DNA from 3 places in the Citrobacter sp. LJND-P06 genome. Region 2 is predicted to be linked to each of the others. Evidence: predicted binding sites of a transcription regulator. Region 2 holds the regulator's gene; each other region holds the start of a gene.
The links. The regulator Fur, encoded in region 2, represses iron uptake genes when iron is present. The targets are predictions, from matches to a motif close to ATAATAATGAGAACNACTATCAA.

Region 1: feoA (ferrous iron transporter A) is a predicted target of Fur. The motif match lies at 1,543-1,565, and genes of this name have one in related genera.
Region 3: ACO7SM_RS12735 (TonB-dependent siderophore receptor) is a predicted target of Fur. The motif match lies at 2,495-2,517, and genes of this name have one in related genera.

What each region holds. Positions count from the first base shown of each region.
Region 1 covers NZ_CP187317.1:315,893-320,777, reverse strand. Annotated here, with positions in the region: gene ACO7SM_RS01425 (Tex family protein) at 1-1,195, shown strand, start outside; gene feoA (ferrous iron transporter A) at 1,680-1,907, shown strand; gene feoB (Fe(2+) transporter permease subunit FeoB) at 1,926-4,244, shown strand; gene feoC ([Fe-S]-dependent transcriptional repressor FeoC) at 4,256-4,492, shown strand; gene bioH (pimeloyl-ACP methyl ester esterase BioH) at 4,544-4,885, opposite strand, start outside.
Region 2 covers NZ_CP187317.1:3,211,581-3,216,465, forward strand. Annotated here, with positions in the region: gene ybfF (esterase) at 1-185, shown strand, start outside; gene ybfE (LexA regulated protein) at 314-607, shown strand; gene fldA (flavodoxin FldA) at 758-1,288, shown strand; partial or broken gene ACO7SM_RS15355 (fur leader peptide) at 1,498-1,583, shown strand; gene fur (ferric iron uptake transcriptional regulator) at 1,576-2,022, shown strand; gene ACO7SM_RS15365 (ChiQ/YbfN family lipoprotein) at 2,120-2,452, opposite strand; gene chiP (chitoporin ChiP) at 2,502-3,908, opposite strand; gene glnS (glutamine--tRNA ligase) at 4,355-4,885, opposite strand, start outside.
Region 3 covers NZ_CP187317.1:2,654,021-2,658,905, forward strand. Annotated here, with positions in the region: gene ACO7SM_RS12730 (alpha,alpha-trehalase) at 1-312, shown strand, start outside; gene ACO7SM_RS12735 (TonB-dependent siderophore receptor) at 363-2,468, opposite strand; gene ACO7SM_RS12740 (GlsB/YeaQ/YmgE family stress response membrane protein) at 2,605-2,859, opposite strand; gene ycgR (flagellar brake protein YcgR) at 3,062-3,796, shown strand; gene emtA (membrane-bound lytic murein transglycosylase EmtA) at 3,809-4,420, opposite strand; gene ldcA (muramoyltetrapeptide carboxypeptidase) at 4,581-4,885, shown strand, end outside.

The DNA of each region.
Region 1 (4,885 bases), 1.8 Mb from region 2:
TGAGCTGGTCGCCATCGGTAACGGCACCGCATCGCGTGAAACGGAGCGTTTCTTCCTCGACGTACAGAAACAGTTCCCGAAAGTGACCGCCCAGAAGGTGATTGTCAGCGAAGCTGGCGCCTCGGTTTACTCGGCTTCCGAACTGGCAGCACTGGAGTTCCCGGATCTCGACGTTTCGCTGCGCGGCGCGGTTTCTATCGCCCGTCGCCTGCAAGATCCGCTGGCCGAGCTGGTAAAAATCGATCCGAAATCCATCGGTGTAGGCCAGTACCAGCATGACGTTAGCCAGACTCAGCTCGCCCGTAAACTGGACGCCGTGGTCGAAGACTGCGTAAACGCCGTCGGTGTCGATCTGAATACGGCTTCCGTGCCACTGTTAACCCGCGTGGCAGGTCTGACCCGAATGATGGCGCAGAATATCGTGAGCTGGCGCGATGAAAACGGCCAGTTCCAGAACCGCCAACAGTTGCTGAAGGTGAGCCGTCTGGGGCCAAAAGCTTTTGAACAGTGTGCGGGCTTCCTGCGTATCAACCATGGCGATAACCCGCTGGATGCGTCCACGGTTCACCCGGAAGCGTATCCCATCGTCGAACGCATTCTGGCGGCCACCGAACAGTCCTTGCGCGACCTGATGGGCAACAGCAACGAGCTGCGTAATCTGAAAGCGTCTGATTTTACTGACGAACGCTTCGGGGTACCGACCGTCACCGATATCATCAAAGAGCTGGAAAAACCGGGTCGCGACCCGCGTCCGGAGTTTAAAACCGCCCAGTTTGCCGATGGCGTGGAAACCATGAACGATCTGCTGCCTGGCATGATCCTCGAAGGCGCCGTCACCAACGTGACCAACTTTGGCGCGTTTGTGGATATCGGTGTCCATCAGGACGGACTGGTACATATCTCTTCCCTGTCGAACAAGTTCGTCGAAGATCCGCATACCGTGGTGAAAGCGGGCGACATCGTTAAAGTGAAAGTGATGGAAGTGGATCTGCAACGTAAGCGTATTGCCCTGACCATGCGTCTGGACGAACAGCCTGGTGAAACGAACGCCCGTCGCAGTAGCGGCAGTAACGAACGTGCCCAGGGCAATCGTCCGGCGGCAAAAGCGGCGAAACCACACGGTCGCGACGCTCAACCTGCCGGTAACAGCGCCATGATGGACGCACTGGCCGCAGCGATGGGTAAAAAACGCTAACGCCTGTTTGCTTGCCTCTTCCTGCTTCTGGCACACCTCTCGTGCCAGAAGCAGTCTTCTGTTTCCCGGATACCCAACGTTTTTCCCTTTTCTTCCCGGCAAGCCATTCCATTTACCGATTAACAATTAATGTTTGCAGAATGAATCTGTTAATTAATTTCATCAGGTGAGAATGACACTTTTAATTATCACACCGTTAACATATAAAACGTTAATTAAACATTAAGAAGGGGTCATTATTGCCGAAGGGCATGACCTGTCCGTAAGGGGAATAAATGTTGAGCCATATCAAGATTGGTTCAATTTATTATACAAAACCACATTCGGTCACATTTTAAGTATTGATGATAGAAACCATTCTCATTATCATTGTACTGTTGATTATTTAATCTTTCCTTCGTTGGCTAATCATCTGGTCTCATGCCCTCCGCTCTGCGCACCGCATGAGGTAAACATCCAGTTAGCGAGAAACAAAGTAGGCCCTATGCAATTTACTCCAGACACTGCGTGGAAAATTACCGGTTTTGCCCGTGAAATCAGTCCGGCGTACCGTCAGAAACTGCTTTCTCTTGGCATGCTGCCCGGCTCTTCTTTTAATGTGGTGCGCGTTGCGCCCTTAGGCGACCCCATTCATATCCAAACGCGTCGTGTTAGCCTGGTATTGCGTAAAAAAGATCTGGCCTTATTAGAAGTGGAAGCGGTTTCCTGTTAATACAGTGAGTCTATAAAAATGAAAAAATTAACCATTGGTTTAATTGGCAATCCAAATTCCGGCAAGACAACCTTATTTAACCAGCTTACCGGTGCGCGTCAGCGCGTGGGTAACTGGGCTGGCGTGACCGTCGAGCGTAAAGAGGGTCAGTTCGCCACGACCGATAACCAGGTCACGCTGGTCGATTTACCCGGCACCTATTCGCTGACCACCATTTCGTCGCAAACCTCGCTTGATGAGCAGATTGCCTGCCATTACATTCTGAGCGGCGACGCTGACCTGCTGATCAACGTGGTCGATGCCTCTAACCTTGAGCGCAACCTCTATCTGACGTTACAACTGCTCGAATTAGGCATTCCCTGCATTGTGGCGCTCAACATGCTGGATATTGCTGAAAAACAGCAGATCCGTATCGATATTGATGCCCTGTCCGCACGCCTTGGCTGTCCTGTGGTTCCGCTGGTTTCCACGCGGGGTCGCGGGATTGAAGCGCTGAAACTGGCCATTGACCGCCATCAGGCGAATGACAGCGTTGATCTGGTGCATTATGCCCAGCCGCTATTACGTGAAGCCCATTCACTGGCTGATGCGATGTCCACGGAAATGCCGTTGCAACAGCGTCGCTGGCTTGGCCTGCAAATGCTGGAAGGCGATATCTACAGCCGCGCCTATGCCGGTGACGCAGCCCAAAATCTGGACGCCTCCATAGCGCGCTTAAGCGACACGATGGAAGACCCGGCGTTGCACATTGCCGACGCGCGTTACCAGTGTATCGCCGCCATTTGCGACGTGGTGAGTAATACGCTGACGGCAGAACCCAGCCGGTTCACTACGGCAGTGGATAAAATCATCCTTAACCGCTTCCTCGGCCTGCCGATTTTCCTGTTCGTCATGTACCTGATGTTCCTGCTCGCCATTAACATCGGTGGCGCTTTACAGCCGCTGTTTGACGTCGGTTCGGTCGCGCTGTTTGTACATGGGATCCAATGGATTGGCTACACCCTTCATTTCCCGGAGTGGTTGACTATCTTCCTGGCCCAGGGTCTTGGCGGTGGGATCAACACCGTTCTGCCGCTGGTACCGCAGATCGGGATGATGTACTTGTTCCTCTCCTTCCTTGAAGACTCCGGTTACATGGCGCGCGCCGCGTTTGTGATGGACCGCTTGATGCAAGCGCTGGGGCTGCCGGGCAAATCATTCGTGCCGCTAATTGTGGGCTTTGGTTGCAACGTCCCCTCAGTGATGGGTGCGCGTACCCTGGATGCACCGCGTGAACGCCTGATGACCATCATGATGGCGCCGTTCATGTCCTGTGGCGCACGCCTGGCGATTTTTGCGGTGTTTGCGGCTGCGTTCTTTGGGCAGAATGGCGCCCTGGCGGTCTTCTCACTCTACGTACTCGGTATTGTGATGGCAGTATTGACCGGCCTGATGCTCAAACACACCATCATGCGTGGCGAAGCCTCTCCGTTTGTTATGGAACTGCCGGTCTACCATGTTCCGCACATTAAGAGTCTGGTCATTCAAACCTGGCAGCGCCTGAAAGGCTTCGTCCTGCGCGCCGGTAAAGTGATCATCATCGTCAGTATTTTCCTCAGTGCCTTTAACAGCTTCTCTCTGAGCGGGAAAATCGTCGACAACATCAACGACTCCGCCCTCGCCTCCGTGAGCCGCGTGATCACCCCTATCTTTAAACCGATTGGTGTTCATGAAGATAACTGGCAGGCAACGGTAGGGCTGTTTACCGGGGCAATGGCGAAAGAGGTCGTGGTCGGTACGCTCAACACGCTCTATACCGCAGAAAACATCCAGGAAGAGGAGTTCAACCCCGCAGAGTTCCACCTCGGTGACGAGTTGATGGGCGCGGTAGACGAAACCTGGCAGAGCCTGAAAGATACCTTCAGCCTCAGCGTACTGGCGAACCCGATTGAAGCCAGCAAAGGCGACGGCGAAATGGCGACCGGCGCAATGGGCGTGATGGGTGCCAAATTCGGTAGTGCGGCAGCAGCTTACAGCTATCTGATTTTCGTCCTGCTGTATGTCCCGTGCATCTCGGTGATGGGGGCTATCTCCCGTGAATCCAGTCGCGGCTGGATGGGCTTCTCCATTCTGTGGGGTCTGAACATCGCCTATTCACTGTCGACGTTGTTTTATCAGGTTGCCAGCTACAGCCAGCACCCGACCTACAGTCTGGTCTGCATTCTGGCCGTCATCCTGTTCAACATTGTGGTGCTGGGTCTGTTGCGTCACGCCCGTAGCCGTGTGGATATCGAACTGCTGGCAACGCGTAAAACGGCAAGTTCCTGCTGCGCCAGCTCAACGGGCGACTGCCACTAAGGCGGTGAACAATGGCTTCACTTATTCAGGTTCGTGATTTACTGGCGCTGCGGGGGCGGATGGAGGCTAAGCAAATTAGCCACACACTTAATACCCCGCAACCTATGGTTGATGCGATGCTGGGTCAACTGGAGAACATGGGTAAAGCCGTGCGCATTCAGGAGGATGCCGACGGGTGCCTCTCCGGAAGTTGTAAGAGCTGCCCGGAGGGGAAAGCGTGTCTGCGCGAGTGGTGGTCGTTACGCTAGTTCACCGCACAAGGCCCGGCGAACAACACATCGCCGGGCAACATGCTGCTGTTACAGTTTTTCCTTCACGGCGATGAGCGCCTGACAAAACGCATCAGGATGCGAGATAAACGGCGCATGTGCCGCTTTCGCAAAAACCTCAGATTCACTCTCCGGCCATAACGCATCCAGCATCGGCACCACTTTGCGCGGCACCAGACCATCCAGATGACCGTACAGACGCAAAAACGGCATAGTCAGTGTTTTTAGCGGCTCACGGAGATCGACGGTTTTGAGGATTTCCAGACCGCCATTCAGCACCTCGACTTCCGGCATGGGCAGTGCCAGTACGGCTTTTTTCAGTGCACGTGCATCCTGACGCGCCGTCTCCGTTCCCAACGTTTGCAGCGCCAG
Region 2 (4,885 bases):
CGGCGCTGTTTATTCCTGGCGGGAATTCGCCTTACGTCACCGAAGCCTATCGTCACGATTTACTGACGCAATTTCCTCAGGCCCGGGCGCATGTGATTGCGGGTGCCGGCCATTGGGTGCATGCAGAAAAACCAGATGCCGTGCTCCGCGCGATACGCCGGTATCTGGCGGAAAAGGCTAACTGATTAAAAACTCAGCGTCCGCGCGCGATTACGTGCGTGGACGTTGGCGTGCCTCACTCGCTGATGTATGATGGCGCGCTATCCATCCGGGCAGACGCCTGGCTGATTGTTTCCCCGAAGTCACCAAAATCATGGCCAAAGAACAAACGGACCGTACGACATTAGATCTGTTCGCGCACGAGCGTCGCCCGGGACGACCCAAAACCAATCCGCTTTCGCGTGATGAACAGCTACGCATTAATAAGCGTAATCAGCTTAAACGCGACAAGGTTCGTGGGCTTAAGCGTGTCGAACTGAAGCTTAATGCTGATGCCGTGGATGCGCTGAATGAACTGGCGGAAGCACGCAATATGAGCCGCAGTGAGCTCATTGAAGAGATGCTGACAAACCAGCTTATCTCGCTGCGTGGCCAGGGGTCTGTCTGAATTTCTGCTCTAAATCATAAATCGTGTAGCACAGAGTGCAGTCCTGCGTGTTTGCTGTTTCCGCATGCCTGACTGATCTGCTATCATTGCCCTTATCCGTGGGCAATACGCCACCACCATTTCAATAAGTTTCAAGAGGTTATTTTACTCATGGCAATCACTGGCATCTTTTTCGGCAGCGACACCGGTAATACCGAAAATATCGCAAAAATGATTCAAAAACAGCTTGGTAAAGACGTTGCCGATGTTCATGACATTGCGAAAAGCAGTAAAGAAGACCTGGAAGGGTATGACATTCTGCTGTTAGGTATTCCGACCTGGTACTACGGTGAAGCACAGTGCGACTGGGATGACTTCTTCCCTACCCTCGAAGACATTGATTTCAATGGTAAACTGGTGGCTCTGTTTGGTTGTGGCGATCAGGAAGACTACGCAGAGTACTTCTGCGATGCGCTGGGCACCATCCGCGACATTATCGAACCACGCGGCGCAACCATCGTAGGCCACTGGCCGACAGCAGGCTATCACTTCGAAGCCTCCAAAGGTCTTGCTGATGACGATCATTTTGTCGGTCTGGCTATCGACGAAGACCGTCAGCCGGAATTGACCGCTGAGCGCGTTGAAAAATGGGTTAAACAGATTTCCGCCGAACTGCATCTCGACGAAATCATCAACGCCTGATTTCGTGCGGCGCAGAAATCATCTGCGCCGCATCAATAGATAAAACCAATCAAAATAATTGCTACAAATTTGTAACTTTCCTGCCCATCCCTGTACAATGTTCGGGTGTTATTCTGGTATTGCACAGTGTGATTGTCGGCAGTACCACGTTTTGATTAATATTATTTGCCCGAGGCTTGCAGTTTTCATTTAGACATGGCAGTTCTATAATGATACGCATTCTCTCAAGTGCAATTTCTGTCACTTCTTTAATGAAGTGAATCGTTTAGCAACAGGACAGATTCCGCATGACTGACAACAATACCGCATTAAAGAAGGCTGGCCTGAAAGTAACGCTTCCTCGTTTAAAAATTCTGGAAGTTCTTCAGGAACCGGAAAACCATCACGTCAGTGCGGAAGATTTGTATAAGCGTCTGATCGACATGGGTGAAGAAATTGGTCTGGCGACCGTGTATCGCGTGCTGAACCAGTTCGATGACGCCGGTATCGTGACTCGCCACAATTTTGAAGGCGGCAAATCCGTTTTTGAGCTGACCCAACAGCATCATCATGATCATCTTATTTGCCTCGATTGTGGCAAAGTGATCGAGTTCAGCGATGATTCTATCGAAGCGCGTCAGCGTGAGATTGCGACTAAACACGGTATTCGTTTAACTAACCATAGCCTCTATCTTTACGGTCACTGCGCTGAAGGCGATTGCCGCGAAGACGAGCATGCGCACGACGCAAAGTAATGCTCCCGCCTAAAGAGCCAACCACCCGGTTGGCTTTTTTATGCCCATAAAAAAGACCTGCTATCAAAGCAGGTCTTTTCGCTTCCGCTAAGTCCATTTACTGTACTGTGTTCTTACTGCGAATTTCTTTCCAGATTTTATCGCAATCGGCTTGTACCGCCTGACCATTGCCTGTACGTGTTGCCTGAATGCATTGCTGGTAATCCAGTACCCGCACGCTCTCTTCGTTAGCAAACTGCTTATGCTGGTCTTCTTTTTTCAGCACATTTAATACGCTTTGGCAGGCTTCGATTTTTTCCGGTGAACCTTGCGCGGTGTTAATACATGCGCTGTATGCCTCTTTAAGGCGGCTGTCTTCCTTGGGTGCAGGAGATTGCGCGCAGGCCACCAGCCCTGACGTCATAATGGCGATGAGTAACATTTTTTTCATACAACAGTCCTCAACGACGCGGCAGAGATATACCCTGCCGCGACTGGCATCAGAAAATAGTGAATGGGGCGATAACCATGAACTTCACGTCACGCTCATCCTGGAAGATGTTGCCATAACCGCCGCTCCAGCTTGGGATATTGGAGTGGTTGTCATACTCGGTGAAGTGCAGTTTAAACATGGTGCCTTTGGCACGTCCTTCCTGCATGGTATAAACCGCATCAAGACTGTAGGAAGATTCTTCGATGGTTTGGTTTTTGTCGTAGAACGCATCCGGGTTGCTCTGCCAGGTAGCCGGTTTTGCATCCCAGGCGTAGACGTACGACGCACCCAGTGCCATGCCTGGCAGATTCCAGTTCTTCAGGTCATACATCGCGCCGAAGAAGACCGCTTTTTCGCCGTTGGCGTTAAAGTCGGAACGGTTATCCCACCAGACATCCAGACGACCGTTAGAGGAAGCGTAGGTCGGCGTCATACGCTGTAAGAAGTAACCCTGCTGCCCGTCCGCTTTAACCCAGGTTCCTTCCAGACGCAGATCGACCACTTCCGCCACTTTGTAACCGAAAGTCAGTGCCTGCAACCATGCGGTGCCGTCATAGATGTCGTTCACACTGCGGTCATCAACTTTATCGCGTGCGCCGTAGAACTGGTAACTGGTGGTAAATGGATTCCCGCCCAGATCGAATTTGTAACTGGCTTTGGCAAAGTACTGATCGACATAGCCCTCAGACTGGCCAAAGGCAGCCTCAAGAATAAGGTCATTTTTGAAATCGTATTTTGCGCCAACGGAGTGGAGATAATCGACTTTGGTCTTTTTATCCGCCTGATAGAATTTATCGACTTCAATGTGCCACGGCGCTTTATATTCGTTGGCCCACATGTAGGAGAAGCTCAACGCGCCCGCATCGCCATAGTCAAAGTTGGCTCCGGCTTCTGCCCCTTGATAGGTGCCCGGCATAAAGCTCCAGTGCGGCGCTAACAGCGTCTGTCCGGTTGGCTGAATATAACCGGCACGTGCCCAGGTCGGGCCATATTTAAATTTTGCAGCGGCTTTATACAGGCTGACCCCACTCTTATCGCCAGAGTAATCTTCGTCATAGCCTTTATTTTTTTTCGAGAATGCAATTTCGTTAGGGTGCCCGCTGTCGTCGCTTTCTGCCATTTCAATTGCGGTAAACGCCGCAATATCCAGACCGAACATATCCGCTGCATAACCCGACTGGAAATCCAGGTTGGCGTTCCAGGTCGCGTGTGAAAGGTTGGTTTTGTATTTGTCTTCATCCGTGACGTCTTTACGGTCACGCTCACGCTGCCAGTAATAGATACCGCCAGTTAAGGTCGAATCGTCGATAAAGCCCGCGGCGCTTGCCTGCGGCGCAACCATCCAACCCGACATTGCTGTGATACCGGCGATAGCCAGCGCCAGCGTACTACGTTTGCCACTAAACGTACGCATATGTTAATCCTCTTTGACGTATAAAATGCTGCCGCCAAAGGCGAACAGCTAAAAACAAAAATTAAAAATAGCGCTGAGAAAACCTCATTGACTACAGTGAACAGACTATTTTTCGCGACGCGAATTATCAATCTCTTTCTGTAACCAGTATGTAATAATATGAGCGACCGCACATATTTCATTGCTTTTTGTTACATATTCACCAAATGCGAAAAATTATCATCAAAATGAAAAATACCATTGTTTTCCATGAAGATGAAAACGTTTACCGCCTTCAATTTAGCCACGCCAAAATTTCTTAGCACTTTCATCAAAAAATCGTTTATTAGATTAATTATTTTTTAAACGTAATTAATTCGCTCCGCAAACAGAGGATCTAACGGAAATTAGGCGAAAAAAAACGCCGCGAAGCGCGGCGTTAGTCGGGTGGGATGGTGTCGAGTGGCTTATTCGCCGACTTTAGCCCATGTATCACGTAAACCGACAGTACGGTTAAATACCAGTTTGTCAGCCGTTGCATGGCGGCTGTCGAGGCAGAAGTATCCTTCACGCTCGAACTGGAAGGCTTTACCCGCAACCGCAGCCTTCAGCGACGGTTCTGCAAAGCCCTGTTTAATAACCAGCGAATCAGGGTTCATCGCCGACAGGAAATCTTCTACCGCGCCCGGGTTCGGTACGCTGAAAAGGCGATCGTACAGACGAATTTCAACCGGCAATGCGTGCGCGGCACTCACCCAGTGAATAACGCCTTTTACTTTACGACCGTCAGCCGGATCTTTGCTCAGGGTGTCTGCATCGTAGGTACAGAAGATGGTGGTGATATTACCTTGTGCATCTTTCTCTACACGCTCTGCTTTGATCACGTAAGCGTTACGCAAACGGACTTCTTTTCCCATCACCAGACGTTTGTACTGCTTGTTGGCTTCTTCGCGGAAGTCAGCACGATCGATCCAGATCTCGCCGCTGAACGGAACTTC
Region 3 (4,885 bases), 560 kb from region 2:
ACCGAAGGGTTGCAGAATTATGGTCAGGATACAGTTGCCATGGATGTCAGTTGGCGTTTTCTGACCAATGTTCAACACACCTGGGAGCGCGAGAAAAAGCTGGTCGAGAAGTATGATGTCAGCAGCACCGGGACGGGTGGCGGCGGCGGTGAGTATCCGCTACAGGATGGGTTTGGCTGGACTAACGGCGTGACCCTGAAAATGCTCGATATTATCTGCCCGAAAGAAAAACCGTGCGACAACGTCCCCGCAACGCGCCCGACACCGGCAGACGCCGCTGCGCCTGCGCCACAAAAACAGACCACGCCCTGAAATCCGTAAACAGGATGAACTGACCCGGCAGAACGCCGGGTCAGCTTTTATCAGAAACTGTAGCTCGCGCCGACCTGAACCGTGCGATCGCGCCCGATCCAGCAGTTGGTGCTGTCATAACAGCTAAAAGTTTCTTTGTTGGTGATGTTCTGCGCGCTGGCTTTCAACGTGACGCCAGTCAGCGACGGCAGCGCTTCTCCCAGACGATACGATACGGCCATATCGTACTGTGTGGTGCCGCCAAGTTTGCCCCCTTTGTTATCCGGCGAGATCTCCATCGGCCCGGTATAACGCGCCCCGGCACCAATGTTCAGCCCTCGCAGAACCGTCTCATCAAAGGTGTAGTCGCCCCACAGGTTAAACGCATTTTCGGGTACCTGCGTCGGGCGTTTACCTTCGTAAGTCTCATCTTCGGTATTGATGGCATGGGTATAGGCGTAGTTGGCGATCAGCGTGATGTTATCCGCCGGGCGGCTCACGACAGACACCTCAGCCCCTTTCGACTCTATCTCGCCGGTCTGACGGTAATCCCAGGTTGGCGTGGCGGAAAGGACGTTTTTCTGGCGAATGTTAAACACCGAGGCGGTAAGCGTGGTGGCATATTCTGCCAGCAGGTATTTCACCCCGCCCTCCACCTGCTTGCTGGTGGTCGGCTTCACATCTTTTCCCGTCAATGTGCCTTGTGGCGAAATCGGTTTGAAACCTTCGGAATAGCTGATGAACGGGGAAATACCATTTTCGAAGGCGTACAGCGCGCCAAGACGTTTGGTGACGCGATCCTGCGAGATCCATGTTTTCTCGCCATTTTGCATATCATCCGTGGTCGTGGAACGGTAGTCGTCATACCGCACGCTCGCCAGCAGATTCAGCCCGCCAAATTCCACCTGATCCTGCAAATAGTAGCCATTCTGCTGGTAGGAAAGTCGGTTTTTCTGCGCGGTATAAAGCCCGAGTTCATCGCTGTGAATTTGATCATAATTCGGATCGCGCATATCGATCCCCGGCGTATTGCTGGCATAACGATACAAGTAATGGCTGTCGAGTTTTTGGTAGTCAAAACCCGCCAGCAAATGGTGTTTCCAGTCACCCAGCGCAAAGGTTTTGGTCACCTGGTTGTCGATATTAAAACTCTTCAAATCTTCATCGGTAGTGTAGGCAAAACGATTTAACTCCCACACCGGATTCGTGCCATTCCCGGTTGAGTAGACGCTGCGCTGATGGGTATCGACATCAAAATAGCGGGCTTTCTGCGTAAAGCCCCAGCCGCTGTCAAACTGGTGTTCAAAACTGTATCCCAGCATCCATTGCCGCTGTTTGAAGCCACTCCACTCATCCCCGGCATAGTCCCGGGAATCGGCATAACCTGAGCGCAAATAGGCAATGGGCAGCGGGTTGGAAGGCGACAACGACGGCGTGTTCTGCGCCAGCGCATCGATGGTCAGGCGCGTTTTATTATCCGGCTGCCAGGTCACTGACGGCGCGACAAGATAGTTTTCATAACGGGTGGTGTGCGGCTGATCGTCGCCTTCCGTCGCTTTGCCCAGCAGTCGGTAGTTCCAGTCGCTGTCGTTGATTTGCCCGGTCGAGTCCAGATAACCTTCTTTCAAATTGCGGGTTCCGGTCGTCAAGCCCATTTCCGTTTTTTGTTCCGCTTGCGGCTTTTTCCCCTGGATGTTAACCAGCCCGCCGGGCGATCCATTCCCATAAAGCACCGATGCCGGACCTTTCAGAATATCCACGCTTTCAATCAGCAGAGGATCGATCCGCGCTTTGGTATTACCGGTCACGTTATAGGGGAGCTGTAAGCCGTTGTAGTACTCCTGCTCGACCGTAAAGCCCCGAATTTTGTACTCGCTCATGTACGAAGTACTGCCCCGTACCTCCGTAGAAACGCCCGGTGCGTAGCGTAGGATCTCATTCACCGAGTTCGCGTGGCGCTGCGCGATCTCTTTACTGTCGATGGTGTTAATGACCTGCGGCGTTTTGCTTTCCGGCACAGCCGACTTGGTGGCACTGTTGGTCCAGGCGGGCAGCAGACTCTCCTGACCGGCGGCTGTCACGACAATGGTTGATTCTTCGGCATAAGACGGGAGTGTCAGTGCCAGGGTGATACATCCAGAGAGTGCGCGCAATGTAAAACAACGGGTGGTTTTCATGGGTGAATTATTATATGAAAAATGGAATGACAATTATTCGCATTTTCATTAACAAATCAAGCGATACCTCCCCCTTTACATTCACGTAGTTATGGAACCAGCAGAAAGAAAAACGGCCCCCGCAGGAGCCGTTCTGTTAATTTCGCCGCAGGAGTCGAAAGACGCCCAGCACAAGAATCGCACCAACGACGGCCACCAGGAAACTATTAAAATTGAATCCACTGATACTGCCGCCAATACCAAACATGGTCGCCAACCATCCACCGACAACCGCACCCACGATACCGAGAATGCAGGTCAGGATAAAACCTCCACCATCACGGCCCGGCATGATCAGTTTGGCGATAACACCTGCAATCAGACCAAAAACAATCCAGGCAATAATTCCCATTTTCAGGCCCTCTTTCCAGTGAACGCATGCGCAAGACGTTCTTGCACTCGCACCCTAAGTATAGGCAAGCCACGATTCTGCGCTTTTGGACGCCGCCTTAATTCGTTCAGTTTGAAAAAAAATTTCACCCATTTGTATTAAGTTCTGTCGCGCGATGCCGATAACTGACGACAGTCTGTCAGGTATCCAGGAGTCATTAGGCGTGAGTCATTACCATGAGCAGTTCCTGAAACAAAATCCATTGGCGGTGTTAGGCGTTCTTCGTGATCTCAATAAACATCAGGTTCCGTTGCGCATTTCGTGGTCAGGAGGCCAGTTCATCAGCAAAATTCTCGCGGTCAGCCCGGAGAGTCTGGTGATGGATTTCGGCAGTCAGGAGAATGAAAACCTCGCGGCTCAGCGCGCCAGACACATCACCATTACCGCCGAAACTCAGGGCGCAAAAGTCGAATTTACGCTACCGCAGTTGCAGAGCGGTGAATACCAACAGCTTCCGGCATTTATCACTGCGCTACCGCCCGCGCTGTGGTTCGTACAACGACGCGAATATTTCCGTATCTGCGCCCCGCTGCATCCTCCCTACATCTGCTCAGCAAAAATGCCGGACAACAGCACGCTGCGTTTTCGCTTATTCGATCTCTCTCTCGGGGGCATGGGTGCACTGCTGGAAGGCGCGAAACCCGAAGGGTTAAAAGAGGGAATGCGATTTTCTCAGATTGAACTCAACATGGGCGAATGGGGCATTTTCCATTTTGACGCGCAGCTCATCTCGATTAGCGAGCGTAAAGTGATCGACGGGAAAAATGAAACAATCACCACTCCCCGCCTGAGTCTGCGTTTTCTTAACGTCAGCCCGGCGGTGGAGCGGCAATTACAGCGGATTATCTTTTCGCTGGAGCGCGAAGCGCGGGAAAAAGCGAATAAAGTGCGCGAGTAACATCAGTCCCGGTTACATGGCATTCAGCGCTTGCTGAAGTTTCCAGATGTAGCGCGGTGCCTGTGGCGCAGGATGGTTATCGGCAACATGGTCGATAAACTCATCAGGGTCAAGATCGTTGATCTTGCTGACAGCTTTTTTCCGGTCAGAGGAGAAGGTACGCAGCAGCGCGCCAGCCCCGTTCGCGTAGGAAACCACCAGCGCGTATTGCATCACCTGCGGATCTTCGATGCCGGCCAGCGGCCCGTTTTCCAGAATACTCAAATAGGCGGCGCCCATGGAGATATTACGTTCCGGGTTTTTCAACTCGCTGGTCGACGGCTCGCCGCTCCACCCCATCCGGCGATAGACATCCCGCCCGGAGGTAGAGGCTTTCAACTGCATCAATCCTACGGCATTCGATTTACTGACCGCATTAGGATTACCGCCGGACTCAATCGCGATAATCGCAGTGATAAGCTTCGGGTCCACGCCCCAGGCCGCACCGGCTTTTTCGCTGATCGGCATCCATTGCATCGCGCGTTTGACCGGAACTTCCGCATTCCAGGGCGGATTTTTATAATCCTGCTTTGAACTACAACCCGCCAGTAACACGATTAAAAATGCAAACCATCTCAATTTCACTTCGTCTATCCTTTTCGCCGGAATCCATCGTTGAGGTGACAACAACACAACGTTACGCTGAAACTTCAGCAGGCCGGATAAGCAAAGCGCTATCCGGCAAAACGTTCTAATATATGCGGCATGATATACATTTGCATTCTATTGTCAGCAAGGAATTGCCATGTCTTTGTTTCATTTAATTGCGCCATCGGGCTACTGCATCAACCAACAAGCCGCATTACGCGGGCTTACGCGTCTTAGGGAAACGGGGCATCAGGTAAATAACGCCGCCGTCATCCATCGCCGTGAACAGCGCTTTGCCGGAACGGAAGCAGAACGGCTGGACGACGTTAATTCCCTCGCCAGCCTGACCACGGCCGATACGATTGTGATGCCGGTGCGTGGCGGTTATGGCGCCAGCCGTTTGCTGGAGAACATTGACTGGCAAGCCCTGACAGCCCGACAGCAGCACAACCCGTTACTGAT